DNA from 2 places in the Tindallia texcoconensis genome. Region 1 is predicted to be linked to the other one. Evidence: a T-box and tRNA genes for the amino acid it is inferred to sense, from the RefSeq annotation. Region 1 holds a T-box; the other holds one or more tRNA genes.
What was found. The T-box of region 1 lies ahead of ACZ47N_RS02115 (valine--tRNA ligase). A T-box ahead of a tRNA ligase gene usually reads a tRNA of that ligase, here a tRNA-Val.
Positions count from the first base shown of each region.

Region 1 (8,455 bases):
GCCTTTACCCATATTCTGGGTTTTATTTACAAGGAGTTAAAGAGGCTACAGGAGAATATTTTAAAAACCACTTCTCAACCGTTGGCTTGAATGGCATGAACGAAGCGTGTCTGAATTTGATGGGAGAAGATATCACAACTGAGAATGGGCAAGAATTTGCAATAGAAATAATGGAATTTATGAATAGGGTTATTCAAATATTTCAAGAAGAGACAGGGAGTCTATGGAATTTAGAGGCCTCCCCTGCGGAAGGAACCTCCTACCGTTTTGCCAGAATTGATAAAGCCATGTACCCTCGAATTATTGCCCAGGGAACAGAAGAACCATATTATACCAATTCCACTCAATTGCCAGTGGGTCATACCAAGGATATCTTTGAAGCCATTGAAGCTCAAGAAAAACTCCAAACACAATATACTGGAGGAACGGTTTTCCACGGATTTATTGGTGAAGAAATCAAAGATGTAGAAACAACAAAGCTTCTCTTAAAAAGAAGTTTTGAAAACTCTCATATGCCATATATGACTATTACACCGACTTACAGCATTTGTCAGCAGCATGGCTATATTAAAGGAGAGCATTTCCAATGTCCTGATTGTGGTGAAGATACAGAAGTGTGGACTCGAGTGGTAGGGTTTCATCGACCAGTACAATCTTGGAACAAAGGAAAAAAAGAAGAGTTTAAAGACAGAGTAGAATTTGAACCGCAAGAGAGTATTGAGGCACAAAAGGATGTTTCTACTGAAGTGCCTGCAAAAGGATCTAAAAAAAGTCTGGCTGGTTAAAGAGAGGTACTTATTACTTCATTCAGAAAAGGAAGACAACTAATGGTGGAAAACTTTTTCTTTAGCATATCAACAGCATTGCCTATTTTTTTAGTGATGTGCATTGGTTATCTGATGAAATATAAAAAACTGATTGATAATCACTTTATTAAACAAGCCAACTTCATGGTTTTTTATGTCGCATTACCTGCAAAACTTTTTTATGATGTCTCTAGAACCTCTATACAAGAGTATTTTGATATTAGGTTCATTATTTTTGTAGCCGTGGCTACGGTGGGTGGGGCTGTTTTCTCGTGGATAGTAGGTAGTTTTTTGATACGGGACGCTCATCAGCTAGGAGCCTTTGCTCAAGGAGCTTTCAGAGGTAATTTTCTATATATTGGATTTTCATTAATGGAAAACATTCTTGGGAGAATTGCCTTGAAGGGGCCCTTAGCTGTTGCCATCATAGTTCCACTGTACAATATACTGTCTGTGATTATCCTTACTTATGCTGGTAAAAAGAAAGACAGCCACATTCGTCTTCTCAATACATTGGGAGATATAGCTAAAAACCCTCTTATTATAGCCATTACGGCAGGGATTGGCATGTCCTTACTACCGGTGGAAATGCCTTTGGTGATGGACAGAACGATACATTATTTTGCCTCTGTTGCCACGCCTTTAGCATTAATTGCGATCGGAGCTTCTTTTAGTTTCCGTCATATTTCCCAAAATATGATGCCAGCTCTTTTAGCTAGTGGCATTAAACTAATCATATTGCCGTTTTTTGCAGTGGTTGCGGCAGTATTCATGGGATATTCTGGTGAAGATATTGTATTGATCTATGTACTGACTGGCGTTCCCACGGCTACAGTATCTTTTATTATGGCAGCTGCCATGAATGCAGACCAAGATCTAGCTTCTAATATTATTATGATTAGCACCCTTTTGTCGGTTTTGACCATGACCTTTTTTGTATTTGCTTTTCGTAGCACAGGAATAATATAATATAAAGAAAGATGGATCTGAATGGAGTGGTACAATGCCAATTGGAGGAATTCAAAAAACATCTTTAATTGATTATCCTAACGGATTATCGACGGTGCTTTTTTTCAGAGGGTGTAATTTAAAATGTCCCTATTGCCATAATGCAGAACTTATTTCCTTTAAAGGTCCAAGCCTAGAGGAAGAAGACACGTTAAAAGAATTATCTAGAAGAGCTCATTTAATGGATGCGGTTGTATTATCTGGAGGGGAATGTTTGTTATCGGAGAATTTGATTGAACTAACCACCAAAATTCGTAAGATGGGCTATAAAATAAAGATAGACACCAATGGAACCAAGCCTGAAGCATTAGAAGAAATGATAGCACAAGGACTCCTGGACTACGTTGCCATGGATGTAAAAGCACCCATGGAAAAGTATAATCAAGTTGCAGGGTTGGAAGTTGATGTAAAAGCAATTCAACAGAGTATCGATCTCATCACGGAAGGCGTTCATTCATACGAGTTCAGAACAACGGTTTGTCGTGAATTGTTGGATAGAGAAGACCTCATCAAAATCGCATTTTGGCTAAAAGGAGCAAAGAAATTTGTGATACAAAATTTTAGAGATGGACAAAATGTTTTGGCAGGAAAGCATCAATTAACACCTTATCCCAAAGAAGAATTAATCTCCATTCAAAATGAAATAAGACCTTGGTTTCATGAAGTTATCCTTCGTCTGTAAAAAGCAATGATAGGTGTAATCTATAGTGAAGATGTAGACCTATGTCTCTATTGAAAGGAGCCTACAATGAGTAAAATAGTATTTAACATCCCTGCATATTTATCCTATTCAGAAAAAGCAATAAATGATTTGATAGATCCAGAAGTGTTTAAAAAAACTGTATTTGTCAACAAACCAGAACAGTTAGAAGAGGTCATTGAAGATGCAGATGTAGTGGTAACTTTTCCTTGCGATGCCGCGGTGATCCAGAAAGGGAAAAAGCTAAAATGGCTTCAAGCCTTGAGCGTTGGGGTGGATGCATTTCCGCTGAAAGAACTTCATGGAAAAGGCGTCATTATAACCAATGGAAAAGGCGTACATCGGATTCATATGGCAGAGTATGCTATTGCCAGCATGATTATGCTAGCAAGAAATATTCATTGTATGATGCGTAATCAACTTCACCATACTTGGTCTAGAAAAGTACCTCAAAACGAGATTTTTGGCGCTACGGTTGGAATTTTAGGACTGGGCAGTATTGGTCAGGAAGTGGCAAAAAAAGCATCCTTAATGGGAATGCGGGTCATTGGAATAAAGAATAGCCCAGATACGATTCCATATGTGGAGAAAGTAGTAAGCATAGAAGAGATAGAGATGATCTTTAAAGAGAGTGACTACATTATCAATCTGCTGCCAGAAACACATAAAACACAAAAAATAATCGATAAATCCTTATTTTCCATTATGAAAAAAGAGGCATGTCTTATTAATATGGGAAGAGGAGGTACGGTTAATGAAGAAGATATGATTGAAGCATTACAAACTGGTGCCATTAGAGGGCTGGTATCAGATGTGTTTGAGACAGAACCTTTACCAGAAGACAGTCCCTTATGGAAAATGGAGAATGTGGTGATTACGCCCCATATGTGCGGAGAATCCATGAAATACATGGAAAAGTTTATGCCTATATTGCAAAATAATTTACGGGTATATCAAGGTGGAAATGGTAATATGATTAACCTGGTGGATTTAAACAAAGGATATTAAAGAGATTGAGCCACAGCAATTCTAGTCAAAAAGGATGACCTTGACAAAAAAAACAAAAAAGATATAATGAGGTCAATAAAATAGTTATAAGGATCAGCGATGATGAAGAAGAGTAGGCAGCAAAAGAATCTACAGAGAATAAAACCCTTGGCTGAAAGGTTTTAAGATGACTGGTTGCTAAAGTAACTTCAGAGCATCTGAACGGAAGCAATGTGTGTATGTTCAGACGGAGTGGAACCGTTATCCTCCAAAAGAGAGTCTTGCATTGGGATAGATGTAAGGAAATAGGGTGGTACCGCGAAGTCTTTTCGTCCTTATGGTTATAAGGAAGAGAAGGCTTTTTTGTTTTTGAATAATAGATTTAGGAGGTATAAATGATGGAAACAACATTACAAAAAAACTATGATCCCAAAAGCTTTGAGAAAAAAGTTTATAAAGACTGGATGGACAAAGATTTATTTAAGGCTGATCCAAATTCCGAAAAAGAACCCTTTTGTATTGTATTGCCACCACCTAATATTACAGGACAGCTGCACTTAGGACATGCACTAGATCAGACATTGCAAGATATTCTTGCTCGTTACAAAAGAATGCGTGGCTTTGAAACACTTTGGCTACCAGGAACTGATCACGCTAGTATTGCTACGGAAGTAAAAGTTGTGGATAAAATTAAACAGGAACAAGGCCTTAGCAAAAAAGAAATTGGTAGAGATGGCTTTTTAAAGGAAGCATGGAATTGGCGTGATAATTATGGTCGTAAAATTGTAGACCAAATGAAGCAATTGGGGAATTCCTGCGATTGGTCTCGTGAACGATTTACCATGGACGAAGGATGTAATAAGGCCGTTAAGGAATTTTTTGTGCGTCTTTATGAAAAAGACTTGATTTATCGTGGAAATCGTATTATTAACTGGTGTCCTGATTGTAAAACATCACTTTCAGATATCGAAGTAGAACATGAGGAAAAAAGCGGAAAGTTTTGGCATGTAAATTATCCTTTGAAAGACGAAACTCTTTACATTGAAATTGCAACAACAAGACCAGAAACCATCCTAGGAGATACGGCAGTGGCTGTTCATCCAGAAGACGAACGTTATAAACATTTAATCGGAAAGACGGTGGTGCTTCCGTTATTGAATCGTGAGATACCGATTATTGCAGATGAGTATGTAGATCCAGAATTTGGTACTGGCGCTGTTAAAATTACACCATCACATGATCCTAACGATTTTGAGGTAGGACTTCGTCATGATCTACCACAAATCAAAGTCATGAATGAGGATGCTAGCATAAATGAAAATGGTGGGCCATATAAGGGGATGGGTCGATACGAAGCACGAAAAAAAATGGTGGAAGATCTGGAGAACCTAGGGTTGCTGGTTGCAGTTAAGGAAAGGGTGCATAACGTAGGTCAGTGTTATCGTTGCGATACTGCGGTGGAACCAATTACATCGGAGCAATGGTTTTTGCATATGGATCCTCTTACAAAACCTGCCATAGATGCAGTGAAAAATGGGGAGACAAAGTTTGTTCCAGAAAGGTTTAGTAAAATATACTTCCACTGGCTTGAAAATATCCGCGACTGGTGTATCTCAAGGCAACTGTGGTGGGGGCATCGAATTCCGGCATATTACTGTCAGGATTGCGGTGAAATGATGGTGCTTCGAGAAGAACCAGAAGAATGTTCCCAGTGTAAGGGAAATCATATTCTTCAAGATGAGGATGTACTGGATACCTGGTTTAGTTCTGCCCTTTGGCCATTCTCAACCTTAGGGTGGCCAGAAAAAACAAAAGAACTTGAGAAATTCTATCCTACTAGTGTATTGGTAACTGGATATGATATCATTTTTTTCTGGGTAGTGCGAATGGCGTTTAGTGGTTTAGAAATATGTCAGGATGTTCCCTTTAGACATGTTTTAGTACACGGATTAGTACGGGATGCGGAAGGTCGTAAAATGAGTAAATCACTGGGGAATGGTGTCGATCCACTTAAAGTGATCGATGAATATGGAGCGGATGCCCTTCGTTTTACCCTAATTCAAGGAAATAGCCCAGGCAACGATCTTCGATTTCATGATGAGCGATTGGAAGCCAGTAGAAACTTTGCCAACAAGTTATGGAATGCTACCCGCTTCCTATTAATGAATGTAGATGATGAGATGCCGCTTCTCAGACAAGGAGAACATGAGTTGACCTTTGAAGACCGGTGGATTCTATCCAGATTACAGCGAGTTGAACAAGAAATAACATCTAACTTGGATAAGTTTGAACTTGGATTGGGATTGCAAAAAGTTTTTGACTTTACTTGGAATGAATATTGTGATTGGTATATTGAAATGAGTAAAACTCGGTTGTATAGCGACAACCAAGGAGCTCGATATACAGCACAAGCAGTTCTAATGGAAGTGCTCCAAACTATTTTGAAGCTATTACATCCTTTTATGCCTTTTATTACAGAAGAAATTTGGCAAAATTTACCTGGGGAACGTGGAAATATCATGGTAGAACCATGGCCAGAAACGCAATTAAACTGGATTAACCCTGAAGCGGAAGAAGAAATGAGCCAACTGGTTCAAGTGATTAAAAGCATCCGAAATATCAGGGCTGATATGAATGTACCAGCCTCGAAAAAGGCAGCATTAATGGTATTGAATGCCCGAAAAGAGCTAAAAGATACGCTGGAAAAAGGAGCTCCATATTTAACCAGCTTGGCATCTGTGTCAGGCCTAAATTTCCTCGAATCAAAAAAAATGGTGCCAGAGCAAGCTGTTTCCATATCATTTGCTGGAGCTGAACTATTCATTCCCTTGGAAGAATTAGTAGATATAGAAAAAGAGATTCAACGTCTAGAAAAAGAAGAGCAAAAATTACAGGGTGAAATTAAACGAGTACAAGGAAAACTTAAGAATAAAGGGTTTCTTGAAAAAGCACCGGCAGCACTAGTGGAAGAAGAAAAACAAAAACAAATAAAATTTGAAGAGATGATAAAAAACGTAGAAAAGCGCATTACTGAACTTCGACAGTAATAGTGAAGGATAAAAGGAGGGTTACCCACTGAATTATCAGGAAGCATTACACTATATACATGGAACCTATAAATTTGGAAGCAAATTAGGATTGACAAATATCAGTAGATTATTGAAACTTCTGGATCACCCGGAAAAGTCATTAAAAGTAATCCATGTTGCCGGCACCAATGGTAAAGGCTCCACCTGTTCAATGATTCAGTCTGTATTAACAGCTGCTGGGTTTCGGGTAGGTCTATATACATCCCCCTATATACAAAGGTTTAACGAACGAATTCGGATTGGTGAAAAAAACATATCCGACCAGGAACTAGCCAGCGTTACGAAGCAAATAAAAGAGAGTATTGACATCATGCTAGAGGAAGGATATCAACATCCAACAGAATTTGAAGTTGTGACAGCTATGGCATTGTTATACTACAAACAACAAGAAGTGGATTTTGTAATTCTAGAAGTAGGACTAGGTGGTCGCTTAGATGCAACCAATGTAATTGAAACTCCCTTACTATGTGTGATCACTCCCATTGATTATGACCATATGGCCTATTTGGGGAATACGTTGGAAGCCATTGCTGGAGAAAAAGCTGGCATTATAAAAAAAGGAATTCCAATTGTAACTGGTTTTCAGCAAGAGAAAGCAATGTGGGTATTGGAAGAGAAAGCCTCTTCTATAGAAGCGCCGCTGACGCACGTGGTACCAAAAGGTCTTTCGATTCATCAAACTAGTTTAAAGGGTCAAAGCTTTACAGTATCCCTGCAGGGACGGAATTACGAAAAGATGACAGTGTCGTTACCAGGGCCTCACCAAGTGGAGAACTGTATGTTAGCATTAGTTGCCCTCCAAAAGATTGAAGAACTCACTCATATTGCCATAGGGCAAGAATTTTTGAGAAAGGGTTTGGAAAGAATAAGGTGGATGGGGCGACTAGAAGTGGTTCATGAAAAGCCCATGGTGCTTATAGACGGAGCTCATAATAGACAAGGTGCCCGTGCTTTGTCCAAAAGCATAGATTTACTTTTAAAAGACACTTCCATCACTTGGTTGGTGGGAATGCTAGAGGATAAAGAGATTCAAGAAGTTTTAGACGTTTTGCTTCCACAGGTTCAACGAGTGGTGGTGACACAGCCAGATTACCACCGTGCCATAAAAGCCGAGGCATTAGCAGAAATGATTGGAGAGAAACATTCTCATGTATGGGTTGAACCAGCTATGAAAAAAGCCATGGATAAAGCCTTGGAAATAACAGCTCATTCAGAAGTTGTTTTATGTGCTGGATCGCTTTATATGTTGGGACAAATTCGGTCTATGTTCTTGGGGGAAGAAACTGGAGATGATGGCTGTGTTGAATGAAAAGATAAGAATAGAAGCACTATTGAAAGAACTTGGTGCAGATTTGTCTGGGGTTGGGGATGTTTCTTTATGTCTACCTGCCTCATTAAAAGATATGCCCATAGCATTTTCTTTTGCGGTACGACTTTCTCATCGAGTTTTGGAAGAAATAAGCCCAGAGACTGGGCCAAGTCAAACCTATTTTCATCACTATCGATCAATGAATACTTTTATTGATCAAATCAGCCTTCAAACAATGTTGGCCATTCAAAAAATGGGATATCCGGCTTACGCCATACCAGCCTCTCAGAGTCTAAATGAAAGTCCATCTCAGTATCGTGGCATCCTTTCTCATAGAATGGCTGCCACACGGGCTGGTATTGGTTGGATTGGAAAAAGTGGAAACTTAATTACAGAAGCCTTTGGACCAGAAATTAGACTGGGAACGGTCTTGACTTCCATGCCGATACAATCCGATGAACCTATTGAAAAAAGTTACTGTGGTGACTGCTCTATCTGTGTAAAAGCTTGTCCTGCATATGCGTTGGGAGGAATGCACCAATGGGTTCCAGGCATA
Region 1 covers NZ_AP042431.1:439,137-447,591, reverse strand. Annotated here, with positions in the region: gene ACZ47N_RS02135 (ribonucleoside triphosphate reductase) at 1-785, shown strand, start outside; gene ACZ47N_RS02130 (AEC family transporter) at 828-1,775, shown strand; gene ACZ47N_RS02125 (anaerobic ribonucleoside-triphosphate reductase activating protein) at 1,810-2,496, shown strand; gene ACZ47N_RS02120 (D-2-hydroxyacid dehydrogenase) at 2,563-3,522, shown strand; T-box leader at 3,613-3,841, shown strand; gene ACZ47N_RS02115 (valine--tRNA ligase) at 3,897-6,548, shown strand; gene ACZ47N_RS02110 (bifunctional folylpolyglutamate synthase/dihydrofolate synthase) at 6,640-7,899, shown strand; gene ACZ47N_RS02105 (4Fe-4S double cluster binding domain-containing protein) at 7,880-8,455, shown strand, end outside.

Region 2 (8,455 bases), 130 kb from region 1:
AGGATAATCGGACATTGTGTTTTTTATCTTCTTCCGTAAGAAAAGACGTTTCTGTTGGAAGAACAGGACCTGCACCATGGTTCACACTGCATTTGCAAAGTCCACAGGTACCTTTTCCACCGCAGGCTGAAGGCAAGAAAAGCTCCTGTTCATTTAGTGTACTTAGAAGTGTACTTCCGCCTTCTACAATGAATTCTTTTTCATTATTAATGGTAATAGAGCATTGGCCATAGTTTGCAATATACTGGTTGGCAAGTGTTAGCAATAAAGCTAAAGTTCCAGAAATACAGCTCATGATCCCTACGGTGATGATGATTTGCGTCATGTTTCAAGCCTCCTTTACTGTACATTGGCGATGCCTGAAAATCCGATAAAGGCTAAAGCCATTAAGCCGATGATAATGAGTGTAATACCTGCACCCTCAAGCCCTTTTGGAACAGGTGCGTTTTTGATTTTTTGGCGAATTCCTGCTAAGGCTACAATAGCTAGAGTCCACCCAACGCCAGATCCAAGTCCGAAAAATGCAGATTGTATCAAATTATAGTCTCGGATGACCATGAATAAAGATACACCGAGAATGGCACAATTCACAGTAATCAGTGGAAGAAATATTCCTAAGGAATAATACAATGTTGGAACATACCGTTCTACAATCATCTCAACTAATTGTACAAAGGCAGCGATTAAGATAATGAAAACAATAAAACGAAGATACTCTAGATCGTATGGAATTAATATGAGGTGGTAAATTAAGTAGTTAAGGATAGAGGTTCCAGTCAAAACGAATGTTACAGCTTGACCAAGACCCCATGCTGTTTTTATTTCTTTTGAAACTGCAATAAAAGAGCACATTCCAAGAAAGTTAGCTAGAATCATATTGTTGGTGAAAATAGATGCCATTAAAATGACCATTGGATTAATGTCCATTACTTAGCACCTCCTGTTGCGGGTTTGTTTCCATCTTTATCTGGAATATAAGTATTAGCAATCCAAATGAGAATTCCTAACATAAAGAAGGCACCAGGGGGCATAATCATAAAGACCCAATTGGTCCATCCTTCACCAAGTATGTTGATGCCGAATAATGAACCAAAGCCCAATAATTCACGAAAAAAAGCGATGAATAGCAATACACCACTGTATCCAACCCCAGAAGCAATGCCATCAATAAAGGAGGTTAAAGGCGGGTTGTTTTGTGCAAAAACTTCACATCGGCCCATGATAATGCAATTTGTTATAATGAGCCCAACGTAAGGACCTAAGGCGTCACTCATGCTGGGCCAATAGGCTTTTAGCACAATGTCTACAATAATTACATAAGCTGAAATAATAAGGGTTTGTACCATCATTCGAATATGTTTTGGCGTGAATTTTCGGATAATGGAAACAGTGAGGCTGGAAAATGAAGCAACAAAGATTAGGCCAATCCCCATAACCATTGAATTGATCATTAGGTTGGTAACCGCAAGTGCAGAGCAAATACCTAAAATTTGGCGAAAAACGGGATTGTCTTTAAAGACACCGAGAGAAAATATGTTTTTAATTTTTCTAATCATGCTTTAAAGCCTCCCGAGTTTCTGACATGAATTCTTGCAAATTGTTATTAAATATATCGCGTACAGCATTTGAAGTACCAGTAGCTCCAGAAATAGCATCAACTTGTGCTTTGGGATCAGGGGTATATACAAGGAACTTTTCTGACTCGTCAGGATCGATTTCTATTCCTCTGAATTGTTCCTTAAAGGATTCTTCATCAATACGGGCTCCTAGGCCTGGTGTTTCGTTATGAGATAGAAATTCAATGCCCAACACTTCTTTGAAATCCGTTGAAAGAGAGACTAACCCTCTTAGTTCACCCCAAACTGCGCTTCCTGAAATAGGAATAATATAGGCCATGAGCTGATTATTATGATCATACCCTTCAAAAATCTTTTTTCCATTGACTTCAATTTCTTTGACATGTGTTTCATATACCATGTTAACGTGTTCAGCATTTCGATTTTCTGGCATTTTATCTAAGACATAAAGAAATGAAAGTTGGTCGGAAAGCTGTTCGTTTAACTCAATTCTCTCGATGGTAACAGCGTTAATACTAGCTAAGACAGAGGTATAAATTACCGTAACGACTATCATGAATAGAATTGGTTTAAAACTGAACTTTTTCATGCGTTCACCTTCTTTCGAGAAGCTTGGTAGGCTTTTACGCCTTCGTCCATAATCGGAACAAAGGTATTCATAATGAGGACAGAAAAAGCTGCACCTTCAATAAAGATTCCGAAATGACGGATAGTGACGGTGATAATGCCAATTAAAAAGCCGTAGGCCCATTTGGCTGGAATGGTCTTTGGGGCTGTAATAGGATCGGATACAAAGTAGATAGAAGTAAAAAGAAATCCACCAGTAAAAAAGCCATATAAAGGATTTGGCACGTTCTCTATGCTGGACATAAAAAGAATACTGTGCATCGTTAAAAATCCAGTTAAAGATGCAAATATAGGCCTCCAATCAGTGATTTTTCGACTAAGAAGAAATAAACCGCCTATTAGAATGAGGATGGCACTTGTTTCTCCCAAGGAGCCAGAAGTATAGCCCCACAATACTTCGCTTGATGATAGCATTTCACCGGAAGAGCGGAAGGCTGGCATGGGAGTTGATTCCGATACGGTATCAAGAACTGGTGTTATGTATTTTGCAAATCCACCAGGAAACGAAGTGGCAGCATGATTCCAAGAAGCAGTTAGGTATTCGGGAAAAGAGACATATAGAAACATTCGTCCTACCAGTGCTGGATTAAATACATTCCGACCGAAGCCACCAAAAGCTTCTTTAGCAAAGAGGATTCCAAAGACGATTCCTACAATAGCTACCCAATAAGGGGTTGCTACTGGAAGAGAAAGAGTGAAAAGCACACTGGTTACCAAAACAGCTTCTGTAATTTTACCTCCTCTTTTTTGTGTGAAAATATATTCTGTAGCGGTGCCGGCAGCAATTACAACTACCATCAATGCTAGAACCCTTAATCCAAAAAGATAGACAGCTCCAAGGGTTAGTGGAATCAGACTGATTAAAACACTTCGCATGATGGGTTGACGCTGAAAAAATACCGACCATTTGCTTTGTGCGACCATATGCATGACCTCCATGTTTTTAAAATCTGTAATTCTTTTACCCGATATTGGAAGTAATAAAACAAAGGAATTTATTTATAGGTAAAAAGTTAAGAGGATGGAAAAGAAGTGTATAAAAAAACTGAGTATCCATTAGATACCCAGTTTTTTTATATGATATGGTGGGGAATGAGGGACTTGAACCCACGGCTTTATCCACGTCAAGGATATACTCTACCAGCTGAGTTAATTCCCCAATTCAGCATAGTATTATTTTACCATACTTTATGCTATGTTGTAAATATACTATGTGTAATTATACCTAGTATTTAAGAATGGATGCTACAAGTTTGTTTCCTGGTATAATCGTTATTCACCTTATAGGATGATTGAAAAGATTCTTTGAAAAAGGAATGTGGGCAAGGTAAGGATCGATGATAGAGACATAATATGATATAATAATTGAATTGAACTTGCTACTTTAAAACAGTTTCCAATAAAAGCTAGTCTTGGAGTGTGGAATGATGATAGTACAAAAAAATAATGGAATAAGGCTCAAATATTCAAAGAGAGACCTGAGAGAAAGAGTCGATGGCTTTAGGGGAATAATAGAAAAATACAAGTATTACGAAGAGCGGATTGATGAAGAACTGTTTTTTTATCCCAAAGGGCTTCATGGACCGACCCATATTCAGCGGGTTTTAATGCTTAGTCTTTTTATCAGTCGGCTTTGTCGGTTGTCGGAAAGACAGGAAGATATACTCTTGTTTTGCAGTATGTATCATGATATAGGGCGTCATCATGATGGTGTAGATCCATGGCATGGAGCAGCTAGTGTTGATAAAATGAAAAAGATCAAAAGGAAAATACCTTTATTATCAATACCAGAACAAGAGATTGCTACGGTGATTATCCAACATCATTCCATAGAGGATGCACATGCCCTTAAAGAGCATGAAAAACTTCAAAAAATATGGGATCCAGACGCTTATCAGCAATTGCAGCGACTGTTTCCATTATTCAAAGATGCAGATAATTTAGATCGTGTTCGGATAAACGATTTAGATGAACGTTATCTTCGGCGAGAAGAAAGCATACGGCTTTCTTCATTAGCTAAGGAGATGTTTCTTTATCATCAAAAGCAATCTGATTTAACTTATTTTTTAAAATAAGTTTTTTTGATCAGTACGACACAATCTTCTATGGTTGCACGTTGTTGAACAATATCTTCAGCAAATGCACGGCAAGATGGCGCACCGCAAGCTCCACAATCGATATCCGGAAGCTGCTTAAGTGTATCTTCCACTTGTTCTAGCTTTATAAGTGCTTTGGATAAGTCTTTATCCAATTTTGTGGAATGGAGAGGATGAATTGGTTTGGTGAAAAGAAATTTCTCTGCTTTGACACTGGGTTTATCAACGATGACATCTTGAAAATTTCGAGAGATCACTCGAATACGACTTTGAGCAATATACGGGTTCTCTACATTAAGACTTCCACCAACACATCCATTAATGCATGCTTGGCATTCGAGAAACTTAAGGTGACGCATTTTTCCATATTCTATTTCCTCTAATACGTTGATTACATTGTCGATTCCGTCTACAGCCATGTATTCGTCAATGCCAATTGCGGCAGCTTGACCTCCAATCCGTGACCAATTGATGCCAGCTGAAGAAGGGTATACTTTTTGGTTAGAAAACCTCTTTCCTTTGTCCCATTTTAGTACGCGGTTAACATTGCCAAAGACACGGTGAATCGGCAATGACATGCTGACGTTTGTTTGGTTGGTGCCGAGTGGGTTCATAAAACTCATGATGCGAGCTGGACAGGGGGTTGTATAATAAACACCGATTTCTTTGGCCTTAAGCCCATACTTGCGCATGGCTTCTTCTCGAGCCAAGTAGGCTGCAATTTCCACTGGTGAGTCAATAGGAAGAATGTGATGGATTAATTCTGGAAAACGCAGTTGAATTAATCGGATGATTGCTGGACAAGAGGAAGAAATAACAGGTGTTTTTTTCTGTAGCTGTAAATATTTTTGTGTAAACCCAGTGACAATGTCAGCTCCTTTAGATACTTCGAATACTTCTGTACAGCCAATGCTCTTGATAGCCGAAAGAATAGATTGTGGAGGAATTTCTGTTTCGAATTGACTGTAAAGAATAGGATCTACGAGTGAAACTTTGAGAGCGTAATTAGAAACACCACGATATCCCTTGATGACACCATAAAAAGCGTTATATGGACACGCAGATATACACGCGCCGCAATTGATGCATTTTTCATGCATAATACTTGCTTTTTCGTTTGTAACACGAATGGCTTCCGTAGGACAACGTTTGATGCAATTGGTGCATCCGATACATTTATCTGGATTTAAATTGATGGGATGATAGTTGGAAGGCATATGAAATTCTCCTTATTTCCTTTGAAATGGCTACAGAAACTTGGTGATAACTTTGTTCCAAAAATCATGTTGATTTAGTCTTAGCATTCGGATAGGTCTACATCCTAGAGAGATGCTTATTTGTTTAAACCAAGTTAGTGGCTGTTCGATACCATCTGCTGAGATTAAAACATAGCTTTCGGGCTCTCTTTCTGGCATGATATATATATGAGCACTGGGTGGAAAGATAACACTAGAGGTGAAACAACGATAAACATTGGTGTTGATTGGTGCTAGGGGCGTAATTTGAAGGACTTCCAGGCTTGGGTCTACAATACTTCCTCCAGCAGAATAACTGTAGGCGGTGCTTCCGGTAGAAGTCGATACTAAGATTCCATCACCACTAAAGGTTTGGATAAGTTGACCGTTTACGGTGATTTTAAGGTGGATTGGTTTACAACGATTGCTTTTGACGACGACTTCGTTGATTCCATGGAGGGTATAAGATCCTTTTTCGGAATGAATTTCTGCTTTCAAGGGATTCATATCTTCTAGGATATACTCGCATGATCGTAGTCGTTCTAAGAGAAAGTCAATCTGATCTGGCTTAATCTCAGAAAAAAAACCTAGATGGCCAGTATTGATAGAAACGACGGGAATAGTTGGAAATGATAAATCATGCATGGTTTTTAAAAAGGATCCGTCACCACCAATGCAGATGATTAAATCGGTGGTAGAATCTAGCTGACTGGTCCAAGTGAAACCGTGTATTTTTAGTTTTTTCTTTAGTAAGGTTTCTGTCTCCAGGGAGAGGGGGATTGAATTGCTTAAAACACAGATGTTGTTAATGGAAGACATGATAGTTTCCTCCCTATTTCTATTAAAGAATATAATCCTATTTGTTTATCATAACCATACACATATAAGAAATAAAAGTCAAACATGATTTGATGATCCTGTTAAAGATTTAGTTGATCTCTATAATAAAACCCAGATTAGAAAGGTATGTGAAGAAATGATATATAAGAAAGAACAAAAATACAATCAGATTCTCTACCATGTAGATTTAGAATCTGCAGGAAAAACAATCAAATCAGTGCTGCGAAAACAATGGGGTGTTTCAGGACGGCTTATGACACGAATTAAGAAAGAGAAAGGGATAACGGTCAATGGAAGATGGGCACCTTTCCATCAAGTACTGCAAGAATTCGATGAGCTAAGGTTGAATATGATGGAAGAAAGTTGTGAGTTTGAAGCAGAGTCTATACCTATAACCGTTTTATACGAGGATTTTGATGTGCTGGTTGTCAACAAGCCTCCAAATATGCTGACGCATCCGACGGTGAATATTAGAAAAGGGACTTTGGCGAATGCGGTTATGCATTATATGCATAATGCTGGAGAGTGTTATAAAATTAGGTTTGTTAATCGGTTAGATATGGATACTTCTGGAGCAATGATTCTTGCAAAAAATGCGTTTGCTCATCAACAGCTAGCGGAACAGTTAAGTTCAACCATGAAAAAGGAATACCTTGTGTTTGTTCTAGGGAGAGTCAAAGACATGAAAAAGAGCATAAAGGCCCCAATCTATAGGCCAGAAATCATCCCCGAGGGAGAGCCCCCCAGAAGAATTGTAGATGATCGCGGAAAAATGGCAGTCAGTCACCTTGAAAGACTAGAGATGTTTCCTGAAGCGTCCCTGTTAAGAGTGAAAATTGATACGGGGCGCACTCACCAAATTCGAGTCCATATGCAATATTTAGGTCATCCAGTTATTGGAGATGTGTTTTATGAACCTAATCAACCCCAGCGGATTCATCGTCAGGCTTTGCATGCGGAGGCCATTACCTTTACACAGCCTAGGACGGATGAAAAAATTACTTGTCGCGCAGAACTGCCTGAAGACTTGAGTGAGTTAAGAACACATTTAAGGATAGAGTGATTTTAATAAAAACGAAAAAAGGATCCAGTAATAGAAGGATCCTTAGAAGTTAATATGAATGGTGGAGACGAGGGGGCTCGAACCCCTGACCTCTACACTGCCAGTGTAGCGCTCTCCCAGGCTGAGCTACGCCCCCACAACAAAATGAATTATAGCATAGGTCATGATGAGATGCAAGACTAAAATTAAATTCTAGCTGAAATCTTTTAAATAAGGTAAACTATGGATAGGCAACTTTAATAATTGCTTAAGGAGTGTTAATATGGATCTTTTTAAAACTCGTAGCGTAGAAGAGGTGCAAAAAATCATAGAAGAACTGTCAGAAGATCTTCTACTTGAAACTGAAGAATGTTTAACAATGGATGCTTTACACAGAACCTTATCGGAATCCCTTAAAAGTCCTATCGATGTCCCTGGTTTTAATCGTTCAACAGTAGATGGATATGCGTTGAAAGCGGCTGATACCTATGGTGCATCTGAATCGATGCCTGCAATGCTTAAAGATTGTGGAGAGGTTGGTATGGGGGAAGAAACAATCATTATCCTGTCGGCAGGAGAGTGTGTATATGTACCTACAGGTGGAATGCTTCCTGTGGGGTGCGATGCGGTTGTGATGATTGAATTCTCTGAAAAACTTGATGAGAAAACAGTATTGATCCACCAGCCAGTAACGATAGGTGCCAATATCTTGAAAAAAGGCGAAGATATAGGTCAAAACGAAATAATACTGAACAAAGGACACCGATTACGACCTCAAGATTTGGGTCTTTTGTCTGGAATGGGTTTTCAGACGTTTCTTGTATTTAAAAAATTGAAAGTTGGAATCATTTCTACTGGGGATGAAATAATACAACCAGGAGATAAATTGGATCCTGGAAAAATAATTGACATGAATACGTATAGTCTTTCAGCTGCAGTGAAAGAAGATGGATGTGAAGTCTTTGAAACAGCGGTGGTTCCGGATGATTTAGAATCTTTAAAGATGAAGATAAAAGAGATGATGAAAGAGTGCCAGTT
Region 2 covers NZ_AP042431.1:309,550-318,004, reverse strand. Annotated here, with positions in the region: gene ACZ47N_RS01590 (FAD-binding oxidoreductase) at 1-325, opposite strand, end outside; gene ACZ47N_RS01585 (RnfABCDGE type electron transport complex subunit A) at 340-927, opposite strand; gene ACZ47N_RS01580 (NADH:ubiquinone reductase (Na(+)-transporting) subunit D) at 927-1,556, opposite strand; gene ACZ47N_RS01575 (FMN-binding protein) at 1,549-2,166, opposite strand; gene ACZ47N_RS01570 (RnfABCDGE type electron transport complex subunit D) at 2,163-3,128, opposite strand; tRNA gene ACZ47N_RS01565 (tRNA-Val) at 3,288-3,363, opposite strand; gene ACZ47N_RS01560 (hypothetical protein) at 3,632-4,279, shown strand; gene ACZ47N_RS01555 ([Fe-Fe] hydrogenase large subunit C-terminal domain-containing protein) at 4,264-5,517, opposite strand; gene ACZ47N_RS01550 (NAD(+)/NADH kinase) at 5,548-6,354, opposite strand; gene ACZ47N_RS01545 (RluA family pseudouridine synthase) at 6,512-7,438, shown strand; tRNA gene ACZ47N_RS01540 (tRNA-Ala) at 7,498-7,574, opposite strand; gene ACZ47N_RS01535 (molybdopterin molybdotransferase MoeA) at 7,701-8,455, shown strand, end outside.
Region 2: it has a tRNA-Val gene. The T-box ahead of ACZ47N_RS02115 (valine--tRNA ligase) is inferred to sense a tRNA for this amino acid. The anticodon was not compared.